DNA from 3 places in the Duganella rhizosphaerae genome. Region 1 is predicted to be linked to each of the others. Evidence: predicted binding sites of a transcription regulator. Region 1 holds the regulator's gene; each other region holds the start of a gene.
The links. The regulator NrdR, encoded in region 1, represses ribonucleotide reductase genes. The targets are predictions, from matches to a motif close to CACNANATNTNGTG.
Positions count from the first base shown of each region.

Region 2: a site for NrdR is predicted at 2,190-2,203, ahead of RUGAMON1_RS20005 (ribonucleoside triphosphate reductase). Genes of this name have one in related genera too.
Region 3: a site for NrdR is predicted at 1,687-1,700, ahead of RUGAMON1_RS08995 (ribonucleoside-diphosphate reductase subunit alpha). Genes of this name have one in related genera too.

Region 1 is NZ_BPWK01000010.1:107,179-111,486, forward strand. It holds gene RUGAMON1_RS21105 (SDR family oxidoreductase) at 1-383, opposite strand, end outside; ZMP/ZTP riboswitch at 548-673, shown strand; gene glyA (serine hydroxymethyltransferase) at 772-2,019, shown strand; gene nrdR (transcriptional regulator NrdR) at 2,076-2,546, shown strand; gene pilV (type IV pilus modification protein PilV) at 2,663-3,217, shown strand; gene RUGAMON1_RS21125 (PilW family protein) at 3,214-4,170, shown strand; gene RUGAMON1_RS21130 (pilus assembly PilX family protein) at 4,174-4,308, shown strand, end outside.
Region 2 is NZ_BPWK01000009.1:113,574-117,881, reverse strand. It holds gene nrdD (anaerobic ribonucleoside-triphosphate reductase) at 1-21, opposite strand, end outside; gene RUGAMON1_RS20005 (ribonucleoside triphosphate reductase) at 136-2,145, opposite strand; gene RUGAMON1_RS20000 (GNAT family N-acetyltransferase) at 2,401-2,844, shown strand; gene RUGAMON1_RS19995 (dihydrofolate reductase family protein) at 2,825-3,469, shown strand; gene RUGAMON1_RS19990 (nuclear transport factor 2 family protein) at 3,624-4,037, shown strand; gene RUGAMON1_RS19985 (SCO family protein) at 4,044-4,308, opposite strand, start outside.
Region 3 is NZ_BPWK01000003.1:384,682-388,989, forward strand. It holds gene RUGAMON1_RS08995 (ribonucleoside-diphosphate reductase subunit alpha) at 1-1,512, opposite strand, end outside; gene ampD (1,6-anhydro-N-acetylmuramyl-L-alanine amidase AmpD) at 1,782-2,417, opposite strand; gene RUGAMON1_RS09005 (sigma-54-dependent transcriptional regulator) at 2,414-3,922, opposite strand; gene RUGAMON1_RS09010 (sensor histidine kinase) at 3,935-4,308, opposite strand, start outside.

The DNA of each region.
Region 1 (4,308 bases):
GTGCCGCTGCCGCGCGCCACCATGCCCGGCAGGATGGCGCGGGTCATGGCGACCAGGCCGCTGCAATTGGTGGCGATCATGGTGTCCCAGTCCTCCAGCGACGATTCGTGCGCCGGCGTGACGCCCAGCGCCAGGCCGGCATTGTTGACCAGCACGTCGATCTGCGACCACTCGGCCGGCAGGCCGTCCAGCGCGCTCTTGATCGAGGCTTTGTCGGTCACATCCAGCACGACTGGGCGGGCGGCGGCGCCCAGTTCGGCCGACAGCGCTTCCAGGCGGTCGGCGCGGCGGCCGCTGATCAGGACCTTGTGGCCGTTCTGGACGAAAGTGCGGGCCATGGCGGCGCCGAAGCCGGCGGTGGCGCCGGTGATGAAGACGATCATGTTCTATCCTTGCGGTTAATGTGTAAGAGGAGTGGAAACGATGGTCAAGTGTAGCCGAAATGGCAGTATGGCTTATCTCTGCTATCAAAATCGGCATAAGATTGTATTTTAAGCAATGATTTCCTTGCTCAAAACTGGCGCATAAATTACAATCAGGCTTCCATTACGTCTCACGTAACTGGCGAAAAGCTCCGGTCATCACCATTTTGGTGCGTGGCGACCGGTCAGCGAAAGGTGGGCATCCACCGGGAAACGTGAGATTTCATCAGCCGTTCGCCTGGGCAGCCATCGATGGAAATGCACGAAGAGGCTGCCTGTCCGCTATCGGCTTCCCTCATTCGATCCAACCTGCCAGTAACAAGTTACTCAATTCATTTGGAGTTTTTACATGTTCGCAAAAGATCACACCCTCGCCAACGTTGACCCGGAATTGTTCGGCGCAATTCAAAAAGAAAACACCCGTCAGCACGATCACATCGAACTGATCGCGTCGGAAAACTACACCTCGCCGGCCGTCATGGAAGCGCAAGGTTCGCAGCTGACCAATAAATACGCCGAAGGCTACCCAGGCAAGCGCTACTACGGCGGTTGCGAGTACGTCGACGTCGTCGAGCAACTGGCGATCGACCGTGTCAAGCAGCTGTTCGGCGCGGAAGCGGCCAACGTGCAGCCTAACTCGGGTTCGCAAGCCAACCAGGGCGTGTTCTTCGCCGTGCTGAAACCAGGCGACACCATCATGGGCATGTCGCTGGCCGAAGGCGGCCACCTGACCCACGGCATGCCGCTGAATATGTCCGGCAAGTGGTTCAACGTCGTCTCCTACGGCCTGACCGCCGAAGAAGACATCGACTACGTCGCCATGGAAGCGCTGGCCAAGGAACACAAGCCTAAGCTGATCATCGCCGGCGCCTCGGCGTTCTCGAAAAAGATCGACTTCGAGCGTTTCGCCGCCGTCGCCAAGGCCGTTGGCGCTTACTTCATGGTCGACATGGCGCACTACGCCGGCCTGATCGCCGCCGGCCTGTATCCTAACCCGGTGCCGCACGCCGACTTCGTCACCTCGACCACGCACAAATCGCTGCGCGGCCCACGCGGCGGCATCATCCTGATGAAGGCCGAGCACGAGAAAGCCATCAACTCGGCTATCTTCCCAGGTATCCAGGGCGGCCCGCTGATGCACGTCATCGCCGGCAAGGCAGTGGCGTTCAAGGAAGCGCTGACGCCTGAGTTCAAGGCTTACCAGCAACAAGTCGTCATCAACGCCGACGTGCTGGCCAAGACCCTGATCAAGCGTGGCCTGCGTATCGTTTCCGGCGGCACCGAGTCGCACGTGATGCTGGTGGACCTGCGTCCTAAGAACCTGACCGGCAAGGAAGCGGAAGCGATCCTGGGTGCGGCTCACATGACCTGCAACAAGAACGGCATCCCTAACGATCCGCAGAAGCCATTCGTGACTTCCGGCATCCGCCTGGGTTCGCCTGCCTTCACCACCCGTGGCTTCAAGGAAGCGGAAGCGGAACAAGTCGGCAACCTGATCGCCGACGTGCTGGACAACCCGCACGACGCAGCGACCATCGAGCGCGTGAAAGCGGCCGTGAAGGTTCTGGCTGACAAGTTCCCTGTCTACGCCAAGTAATCTGTAGTACCGCGACGCCGGCCTGTGCCGGTGTCGCGTCACCGAATAGCGCCAATATGAAATGTCCGTTTTGCCAGCATGAAGATACCCAGGTTCTCGATACGCGTGTATCCGAGGAAGGGGATTCCATACGCCGGCGCCGGCGCTGCGGAAAATGCGATAAACGATTTACCACGTATGAGCGCATCGAACTGGTGATGCCGTATGTGGTCAAGAAGAACGGCAGCCGCACCGAGTATGCGGCCGCTAAGCTGCGCGGCAGCCTGACGCTGGCCTTGCGCAAACGTCCCGTGGCGGCGCCCGCCGTTGACGCGGCGATACTGTCGATCGAAGAAAAACTGCTGACCAGCGGCCAGCGCGAAGTCGACACGGGCTACATCGGCGAGCTGGTGATGCAGGAACTGAAGCGCCTCGACAAGATCGCGTATATCCGTTTTGCGTCGGTCTATAAAAACTTCGAAGACCTGGCCGAGTTCCAGGACGCGATCGCCGAAGTCGGACAGGAACGCAAGCCGCGTAAGGCTTAGTTTCCGGTTCGTTGGCGACCGGCCTACGGCTGACGCACCTTTGATACACCTCATATCCTCTACAGTCGTCGCTGCTAACTTCTAGCACTGTCCTTGTCGACTTGCGGAGGTGTGCCATGCGCACACGCGCCTTGATGCACGGCTTTACGCTGCTGGAAATCCTGATCGCCGTGCTGTTGCTGGCGGTCGGCATCGTCGGCGGCGTGGCGATGCAGTTGACGGCCCTGCGCATGCGGCATCAAGCCGCGTTGCTGTCGCAGGCGACCTACGTGGCGGCCGGCCTGGCCGAACGCATGCGCGCCAACGCCGCGCAAATGCACCTGGCCGATGGCGCCAATCCCTATCTGATGCTGGACTACGATGCGCTGGCCGAACCCGATCCGCCGGCGCCGTCGGCCCTATGCTACGGCGGCGCGTGCGACAGCGCGCAGCTGGCAATGTTCGACCTGTACGAAGCGAAAGTGCAGGTCAGCCAGCATCTGCCTGCGGGCCGCATACAGGTCTGCCGCGACGGCAGCGTCAAGCCCGGCTGGACTTGCGGCGGCGCTGCGGGCGCGCCGGTGGTGGTCAAGGTGGGATGGCGCGGCAAGAATCCCGACGGTACGCCGCGCAAGGACGCCGGCGGCGCATTCGCGCCGGCCGTCGCCGTGGCGGTTGGAGCAACGCGATGAGCGGCAATGCTATGAGCGCGCGCGGATGGACCGTGGTCGAGTTCGTCATCGCGGTAGCGCTGGGCTTGATCGTGACCCTGTTGGCCAGCGGCCTGCTGCTGTCGGCCGGCAGCAATTACCGCAATCACAGCGACAACGCCGGGCTCAACGACGGTGGCCGCCATGCGCTCGACATCATGGCGCGGGCGATACGGCAGGGCGCTTATGTCAACTGGGACAGCAAGGCCGCGCCGGTGGAACTGGACACCGATGCGCCGGCGTCCATCGCCGGGCTGGACGCGCGCAGCATCAGCCGGGGCGGCGCGGATATCTCGGCGACGTTGCCGGCGGTGGCGCACGGCAGCGATGTGCTGGCCCTGCGCTTTTCCGGTTCCGGCGTGGGCGGCAATGGCGACGGTTCCAGCCTCAATTGCGCGGGCTTCGGCGTCGCCGTTCCCGACGCGGCCGATGCGCGCGGCTGGAGCATCTTCTACGTCGCCGACGACGGCGCTGGCGAGGCCGAACTGCGCTGCAAATACCGCGGCGCCTCCGGCTGGGGCGCGGACGCCATCGTGCGCGGCGTCGATTCCTTTCAAGTGCTGTATGGGCTCGATACCGATACGCCGGCCGACGGCATTCCCAATGCGTATGTCAACGCCAGCAACATCAATGCGATGGATGCCGCGCTGGTGCTGACCGGCGCCACGCCCGCCGAGCGCTTGCGCGATTTCCATCGCAAGACCTTCTGGAAGCGCGTGTGCAGCGTCAGGGTGGCCCTGCTGCTGCACGGCGAGAGCAATACGCGCGCCGACACGGCGACGACACGCTTCGATCTGTTCGGCCCCGCTTATTCCGATGCGCATGGCGACGATGAAGGTGTGCGCATCGTGGAGGCGACGCTGCCGCCGTCGCAGCGCACACGGGCGCGCCGGGTGGTCGGCATGACGGTGGCCTTGCGCAATCGGAGCGGCTAGGTCATGGCGGCGCAACGGCAGCGAGGCGCGGTTGTGTTGATGTGCCTGATGATGTTGATCCTGGCGATGCTGCTGGGCGTGTCGGCGGCGCAAATGAGCTTGCAGGGTGAGAAGGCTGCGCGTGGCGAGCGCGATCGG
Region 2 (4,308 bases), on a different contig from region 1:
GGTTTGCGGCAGAGTGTTCATGTCAGTTCCTTGGTTGAGTTAAATTCCGTCATTCCCGCGAAAGCGGGAATCCATACTGAGTCTGTTTTCGCGGCGTTCTATGGGTTCCCGCTTTCGCGGGAACGACGCGGGTAATCAGGCGCTGGCGGCCTGTTTGCGCGCCAGCAGGTCGGCGTCGCATTTCGGGCAGTAAGGGTGGCTGCCGTTCAGGTAGCCGTGCTTGGGGCAGATCGAGAAGGTCGGCGTGACCGTGATGTAGGGCAGACGGAAGCGGCTCAGCGCGCGCTTCACCAGCGAGCGGCAGGCATCGGCGCTGGTCAGCGCTTCCGTCATGTACAGGTGCAGCACGGTGCCGCCGGTGTACTTGCGCTGCAATTCGTCCTGCTGCTCCAGCGCCTCGAACGGATCGTCGGTATAGCCGACCGGCAGCTGCGACGAGTTGGTGTAGTAGGGCATCTCCGCCGTGCCCGCCTGGCGAATGGCCGGATAGCGCTTGCGGTCTTCCTTGGCGAAGCGGTAGGTCGTGCCCTCGGCCGGCGTGGCTTCGAGGTTGTACATGTGGCCGGTCTCGGCCTGGAACTCGACCATGCGCGCGCGCACGTGGTCGAGCAGGCGCAGCGCCAGCGCGCGGCCCCAGTCGCTGGTGATGTCGTGCTCTCCGCTGGGATCGAAATTGCGCACCATTTCGTTGATGCCGTTCACGCCCAGGGTGGAGAAGTGGTTGCGCAGCGTGCCCAGGTAGCGCTTGGTGTACGGGAACAGGCCGTTGTCCATGTGGCGCTGGATCACCTTGCGCTTGATCTCCAGGCTGTCGCGGCCCAGTTCCAGCAGCCGGTCCAGCGCCGCCAGCAGGCCGGCCTCGTCGCCGCGGTGCAGATAGCCGAGGCGGGCGCAGTTGATGGTCACCACGCCCAGCGAACCGGTCTGCTCGGCCGAACCGAACAGGCCGTTGCCGCGCTTGAGCAGCTCGCGCAGGTCGAGCTGCAGGCGGCAGCACATCGACCGTATCATGTTCGGCTTGAGCTCGGAGTTGATGAAGTTCTGGAAGTAGGGCAGGCCGTAGCGCGCCGTCATCTCGAACAGGCGTTCGGCGTTCGGGCTGTCCCAGTCGAAATCCTCGGTGATGTTGTAGGTCGGGATGGGGAAGGTGAAGGCGCGGCCCTTGGCGTCGCCGGTCATCATGATCTCGATGTAGGCGCGGTTGATCAGGTCCATCTCGGCCTGCAATTCTCCGTAGGCGAACGGCATGTCCTCGCCGGCGATGCGGGGGATTTGTTCGCGCAGGTCTTCCGGGCAGACCCAGTCGAAGGTCAGGTTGGTGAACGGCGTCTGCGTGCCCCAGCGCGACGGCACGTTGAGGTTGTAGATCAGCTCCTGCATGTATTGCTTGACCTCGTCGTAGCCGAGGCGGTCCTTGCGCACGAACGGCGCCATGTAGGTGTCGAAGGAGCTGAAGGCTTGCGCGCCGGCCCATTCGTTTTGCAGCGTGCCGAGGAAGTTGACGATCTGCCCGATCGCGCTCGACATGTGGCGCGGCGGACTGGACTCCACCTTGCCCGGCACGCCGTTCAAGCCTTCGTTGAGCAGGGTGCGCAGCGACCAGCCGGCGCAGTAGCCGGCCAGCATGTCGAGGTCGTGGATGTGCAGGTCGGCCTCGCGGTGGGCCGCGCCGATGGCGGGCGGGTAGACGTGGCTGAGCCAGTAGTTGGCGATGACCTTGCCCGAGACGTTGAGGATCAGCCCGCCCAGCGAATAGCCCTGGTTGGCGTTGGCGTTGACGCGCCAGTCCTGGCGCTCCAGGTATTCGTTGATGGAGGCGGCAACGTCGACCAGCGCGTGGCGGTCCTGGCGCAGCGTGGCGTGCTGTTCGCGGTAGACCACGTAACTGCGCAAGGTCTGGCGGTAGCCGGCGTCGTACAGCACGCGTTCGGCGGTGTCCTGTATCAGTTCGACCGTCAGCCGGTCCTCCTGGCGCAGCGACGACAGGTGCAGTAGCGCGCACTCGGCCAGGTGGCGCGCCTCGGGCAGGTCGAACTCGCCGCTGGCGCGGCCGGCCTTCAATAAGGCGGCTTCGATCTTGGCCGACGTGAAGGCTTGCTCGCTGCCGTCGCGCTTGATGATCTGGGTGTGAATTAATCTTTGCATGCGTGCTCCTTGATCCCATATCTAGTTGGTTTTAATAGGTTAAGCACTAGATATGGTGTCGTCAATGAAAGTCAGAGCGACTTTGCAATTCCTTGATCTGGATTGCCTTTGTGCCTGTGCCAGTGATTTTGTATCGCGTGCCGATACTCGAAATATCGGTATCCGTTCACTTGATGTAACCTATGTAATCCGGTCTCGCTGCCATGGCAAGTGCGGAGGTTTTACATGACCAAGAAAATTAATGAGAATAACTAGATGGCCTTTACTTTTTCTACAGAGACACCAGACGCTACCGCGTTTAAAGCGCTTTATGACACCACTGGTTGGGGACCGCTCGAACGGAGCGACGAATTTTATGGAGCGTCGTTGCAGGCATCGTGGGCTTCATTTGCCGCATATGATGCAGACCAGTTGATGGGGTTCGCTCGCGTCATTTCGGATGGCAAGCTCCATGCCTTCATTACGGAGATGATTGTCCATCCTGACTATCAGCGCCGCGGTCTGGGCGAGGAATTGATTAACGCATTGGTTGCGCGGTGTCGGGCTGCGGGGATTCATGACATCCAGCTGTTCTGCGCCAAGGGCAAGGCTGATTTCTATGTACATTGTGGGTTTGCCAGGCGGCCAGACGACGCGCCAGGCATGCAACATCGGAACGACCATTTAATGGAGAATCAAAATGACACGAGTTCGAGTTGAAAGTTTCACGATTTCTATAGACGGCTATGGGGCCGGGCCGAATCAGGATCTCAATGAACCGCTCGGCGTGGGTGGGAAGGAGCTACACCAGTGGTTCATTCCAACCCGCACGTTCCAGCAGGCCCATGGTGCCGGCGATGGCACGACCGGTGTCGACGACGATTTTGCCGCACGGGGATTCAAGAACATCGGCGCTTGGATTTTGGGGCGGAACATGTTCGGACCGGTTCGCGGGCCCTGGCCCGATCTGAGTTGGAATGGCTGGTGGGGCGATAACCCGCCGTACCACGTCCCGGTTTTTGTCTTGACCCATCATGCTCGTCCATCTATCCAGATGGAAGGCGGCACGACGTTCCACTTCGTCACGGGCGGCATACACGAAGCGCTGGAGCTGGCCCGCGAAGCCGCGAACGGCAAGGACGTGCGCATTGGCGGCGGGGCCGACGTGATCCGACAGTATCTTCAAGAGGGGCTTATCGACGAACTGCATATCGCGATCTCGCCGATTCTGCTGGGCAGTGGTGAGCGTTTGTTCGAGGGCGCGGACCTGCGGGCTCTGGGATATGAGTGCGTCGAGTACGTGGGAACGGAGAAGGCGACCCATGTCGTGCTCCGGCGCCGTTGAGTTGGGATAGCGGAAAATTTGTGAATGCGTTAAAGTCAATGTCGCCATTTTGATAATAGTTGTTTGACGAATGGTTCCGGCCCGACCGGATCGGGGGCGTCAGGCGTGGCGCCCGTTCCAGGCAGAGATTACATCACTCACAAGGAAGTATTTCATGTCGAACCTTCAAAAGATAGGCGCGTTTTTCGAAGCATATGCAAGCAAGAATGTCGCTGCGGTCAGCGACGTCATGGCGGAAGACATCGTCTGGCGTATTCCAGGCCATCACCCCCTCGCCGGCGAGAAGCACGGTATCAAAGAGGTGCTGGCTTTCTTCGATCAGCTTGGGAAAGCTGAATTTCAGGCCGAACCATTCGCGATCGCAGAGCAAGGCGACTACGTCATCGATCACCACCGGGGATGGAGCACCGCCGGCAGTGGCCTCGACTTGACCTGGTGCCTGGTCTTTAGATTCGAGCATGGGAAAATCAAGGAAGTGACCAATTTCTGCTCGGACCAGCACAAGGCCGATCTGTTCTTCCACGAACATTACCGGCTCAAGGCGATCCCCGAACGGTTGGCCGAGTAAAATTCCTTACCGGATCAACGCAGCCACCCGCTTGACGAACACCGGATCCGGCTCGGCATCGAGCCGGGTGCTGTCCACCTGCACCGTGCCTTGGGCGTCGAGCAGGGCGATGCGGGTGGTGTGGTTGATTTCGCCGTTCTCCAGCCGCCGATACTTGATGTTCAACGTGGCCGCCAGTGCGCGCGTCTGGCTGTCGCCGTCGGCTGTCACCAAGCGGAACTGCGCCGGATCGAGCTGGTGCATCTTCAGCAGGCCGGACAGCGAGGCCGGT
Region 3 (4,308 bases), on a different contig from region 1:
GAACAGGGTCCAGTCGCCTTTTTCCATCACGCGCTTCATGAACATGTCCGGGATCCAGTTGGCGGTGTTCATGTCGTGGGTGCGGCGGCGGTCGTCGCCGGTGTTCTTGCGCAGGTCCAGGAACTCTTCGATGTCCATGTGCCAGGTTTCCAGGTAGGCGCACACCGCGCCCTTGCGCTTGCCGCCCTGGTTGACCGCGACGGCGGTGTCGTTGACCACTTTCAGGAACGGCACCACGCCTTGCGATTTGCCGTTGGTGCCCTTGATGTGGGCGCCCAGTGCGCGCACCGGGGTCCAGTCGTTACCCAGGCCGCCGGCGAACTTGGCCAGCAGGGCGTTTTCCTTGATGGCGTCGTAGATGCCTTCCAGGTCGTCCGACACGGTGGTCAGGTAGCACGACGACAGCTGCGAACGCAGGGTGCCCGAGTTGAACAGCGTCGGCGTCGACGACATGAAGTCGAAGGTCGACAGCAGGTTGTAGAACTCGATGGCGCGCGCTTCGCGGTCGCTTTCGTTCAGGGCCAGGCCCATGGCGACGCGCATGTAGAAGGCCTGCGGCATTTCGATGCGGACGTCACGCACGTGCAGGAAGTAGCGGTCGTACAGGGTTTGCAGGCCGATGTAGCCGAACTGCAGATCGCGGTCGGCGACCAGCGCCTTGGACAGGCGGGCCAGGTCGAACTCGGCCAGTTTGACGTCCAGCAGTTCGTTGGCGATACCCTTGGCGATGTATTGCGGGAAGTAGGTCACGTATTCGGCTGCTGCCGCGCCCTGCGCGACTTCCTTGCCGAAGACTTCCTTGCGGATCGTGTGCAGCAGGATGCGGGCCGTCACTTGCGAGTAAGCCGGATCTTTTTCCATCAGCGCGCGGGCGGCCAGGATGGCGGACTTGTGCAGCTCTTCGACCGGCACGCCGTCGTACAGGTTCTTCAGCGTCTCGGCCAGGATGGCGTCGGCGTCGACGTGCTTTTCCAGGCCGATGCAGGCGGCGTTAATCAGGCCGGTGACGCGGTCCATTTCCAGCGGCTTGCGCTCGCCGTTTTCCAGCACGTGGATTTGCGGCGCTTCGATCGCGGCGGTGGCGCCTTGCGCTTCCTTGGCGGCGCGGCGCTCTTCCATATGCTTGGCGCGATACAGCACGTAGGCGCGGGCGACATCGTGTTCGCCGGAGCGCATCAGCGCCAGTTCAACCTGGTCTTGCACGTCTTCGATGTGGAAGGTGCCGCCCGATGGCTGGCGGCGCACCAATGCGGTGACCACGCTGGCGGTCAGCTGTTCTACCAATTCGCGCACGCGCGCCGAAGCTGCGCCCTGGCCGCCGTTAACGGCCAAAAAAGCCTTGGTCACGGCGATGGCGATTTTCGACGGTTCAAACGCGACGACCGCGCCGTTACGGCGGATGATGCGGTAGTCACCGAGGTCGCTGGCGGCCGTGACCGGGCTGCTGGCGGTGCTCGCAGCGGCTGCTGGTACCAGCGCTGGATTGATGGTGATGTCTTGAGTAGATTGCATTTAAGCTCCCCGATAACAGCGTGCAGTCAGTGCTGCGCGACGTAATGTTGTATGAAAAAAGGCCAAAATGAAGCGACCGGCCAAAACCTGCCTGGCTGGTTAAACTGCAATAAAATGGGTGGTGAACTGGCCTTGTCGGCTTGTAAATAGTTTAAGAACCAGTGTCATGAGAACTACTATATCTAGTGATTGGTGTGAATCGATACACTGATTGTAGTGGTCAGGTCAGGCTAAGACAAGTGGAAATTTTGAGGTTTACGGCAATTTTTCTATTGACTTTGCGGAAGCCCTTTTGCGAAGCGTAGTCCGGCGCTAGCACCCACTAACGCGAGCTCATCCGGTGCCTTTTGATTAAGCAAAGTCTGCCAGATTTTCCGATAACATTCCCAATCGAACAACGGTCCCGGGTCGGTTTTCCGGCCCGGCGCGATGTGTTCATGACCCTGCACATCGGTCAGCGGATAGCGCGTTTGCAGCGCCAGCGTCAGCGCCGCCAGCGCCTGGTACTGGGCCGGCTCGAAGCCGCTGTCGTCCGTGCCTTCCAGCTCCACGCCGATCGAATAGTCGTTGCACTTCTCCCGCCCCTGGAAGGCCGACAGCCCCGCGTGCCAGGCCCGCTCGTTGGCAGAAACATACTGCACCACGCGGCCGTCACGGCGGATGAAGAAGTGGCTCGACACTTTCAGCCCCCGCAGGTCCGCGAACGAGGGGTCAGTATTATAGTCCAAGCGGCCGCTGAACAGGTCGGACACGTGCGGGCCGCCGTAACAGCCGCCCGGCAGCGAGATGTTATGGACCACCAGCAGCGTGATGTCGGCCGGGTCGGGACGGCAGTCGGCATGGGGGCTGTCGTAGCGCCGCGCCGGCAGCCACCAGCCGTCGGCGCCCAGTTCCGGCGGCCTCACGCCTCCGGCTCCTGGATGTTCAGCTTCTGCATCTGGTAGCGCAGCTGGCGGAAGCTGATGCCCAGCAGCTGGGCGGCCTGGGTACGGTTGAACTGGGTCTGCGCCAGCGCCCGCAGGATGATGTCGCGCTCGATCTGGTTCAGGTAGTCGGGCAGGCTGCTGGGCAGCGCGTCCAGGTGCGGCAGCGGCAGCGTGCCGGCGGCGGACGGCGCCGGCTCGGCCGGCTGCGGCGTCGGCAACGGCGCCACGTCCAGCGCGGCGGCTTCGGTGACGGCCATGTATGGCGCCGGCAGCGCGGGTGTCGGCAGCGGCACGATCGCCTCGACCATGCGCGCGCCCTTCAACGCCAGGTCGGCCACTTCGATCACGCCGTCGTTGGCGAAGGCCAGCGCCCGTTCCAGGATGTTTTCCAGCTCGCGCACATTGCCGGGGAAGGAGTAGCCGCGCAGCGCATCGAGCACGCCCTCGCCCAGCAGCACCTTGTGCTCGAAGGTGCCCAGCCGCTCCAGGATGGCGCCGGTCAGCACGGCCAGGTCGTCGAGCCGTTCGCGCAGCGGCGGCAGGCTCAGTTCAATCACGTTCAGGCGGTAGAACAGATCCTGGCGGAAGCTGCCCTGCTCCACGCACTGCGCCAGGTTCTTGTGGGTCGCGCTGATGATGCGCACGTCGACCGGTTCCTCGGCGGTGGCGCCGATCTTGCGCACGCGCCGCTCCTGGATCGCGCGCAGCAGCTTGACCTGCATCGCCAGCGGCAGGTCGGCCACTTCGTCGAGCATCAAGGTGCCGCCGTTGGCCGCCTGGAAGAAGCCGTCCCGCTCATCGGCCGCGCCGGTGAAAGCGCCCTTGCGGTAGCCGAAGAACTCGGCCTCCATCAGCGCCTCGGGGATGGCGCCGCAGTTGACGGCGATGAAAGGCTTGCCGTTGCGCGAACTCTGGGCGTGAATCTCGCGCGCGGCCAGCTCCTTGCCGCTGCCCGATTCGCCGTTGATGGCGATCGGCGCCATCGAGCGCGCCAGCCGCGCGATCTGCGCGCGCAGCGCCTGGATCACGGCCGATTCGCCCTTCAACCGGCTGGCCGGCGGCTCGGTGCTGAGCGCTTCGCCCGGCGGTTCGGCGTTCAGTCGCAGCGCCGACTGCACCATCACCCGCAACTGGTCCAGCGCCACCGGCTTGGAGATGTAGTCGAAGGCGCCGGCCTTGAGCGCGATGACGGCGTTGTCGGCGCTGCCGAAGGCCGTCACCACCGCGATCGGCGTGTTCTTATATGCGGCGCTCACTTCGCGCACCAGCTCCAGCCCCAGGCCGTCGGGCAGGCGCATGTCGGTCAGCACCAGCTGGTACTCGCGTTCCGGCGTGGCCAGCAGGCCGCGCGCCTGCGCCAAGGTGGCGGCGCTGTCGACGTCCAGCCCCATTTTCAGCAGGGTCAGTTCCAGCAGCTCGCGCAGGTCGGCCTCATCGTCGACGACCAGCACGCGAGGCGCGCGTTGGGAACCTCTAGCACTCATCAAACAGCCTTTCTACGTCTGCGCCGGATGGGCGAAGGTGATTACAAATCGCCCGCGCGAGCGGGGAGTCCCATCGGGGCTGGCTTTGATATCAAAACGATATTCGTAGTCCAGTCGCGCCTCGTTATTCAAACACAATTCGCGCGCCAGATATAGTCCCAGCCCGGTACCCTTGCTGGATGTGGTGTAAAACGGCTCGAACAGGTGGGCGCGCACCTCGGGCGAGATGCCGGGGCCGTCGTCCTGCACGTGCAGCTCCATCCTGCGCGCCTTGTCGCTGACCAGGTCCATGCGGATCGAGTCCGGCCCGCCGCTGGCGTAGCGCACCGCGTTGTTGAGCAGGTTGAGCACCACCTCGCGCAGGTGCAGCGCGTCGAAGCGCACCA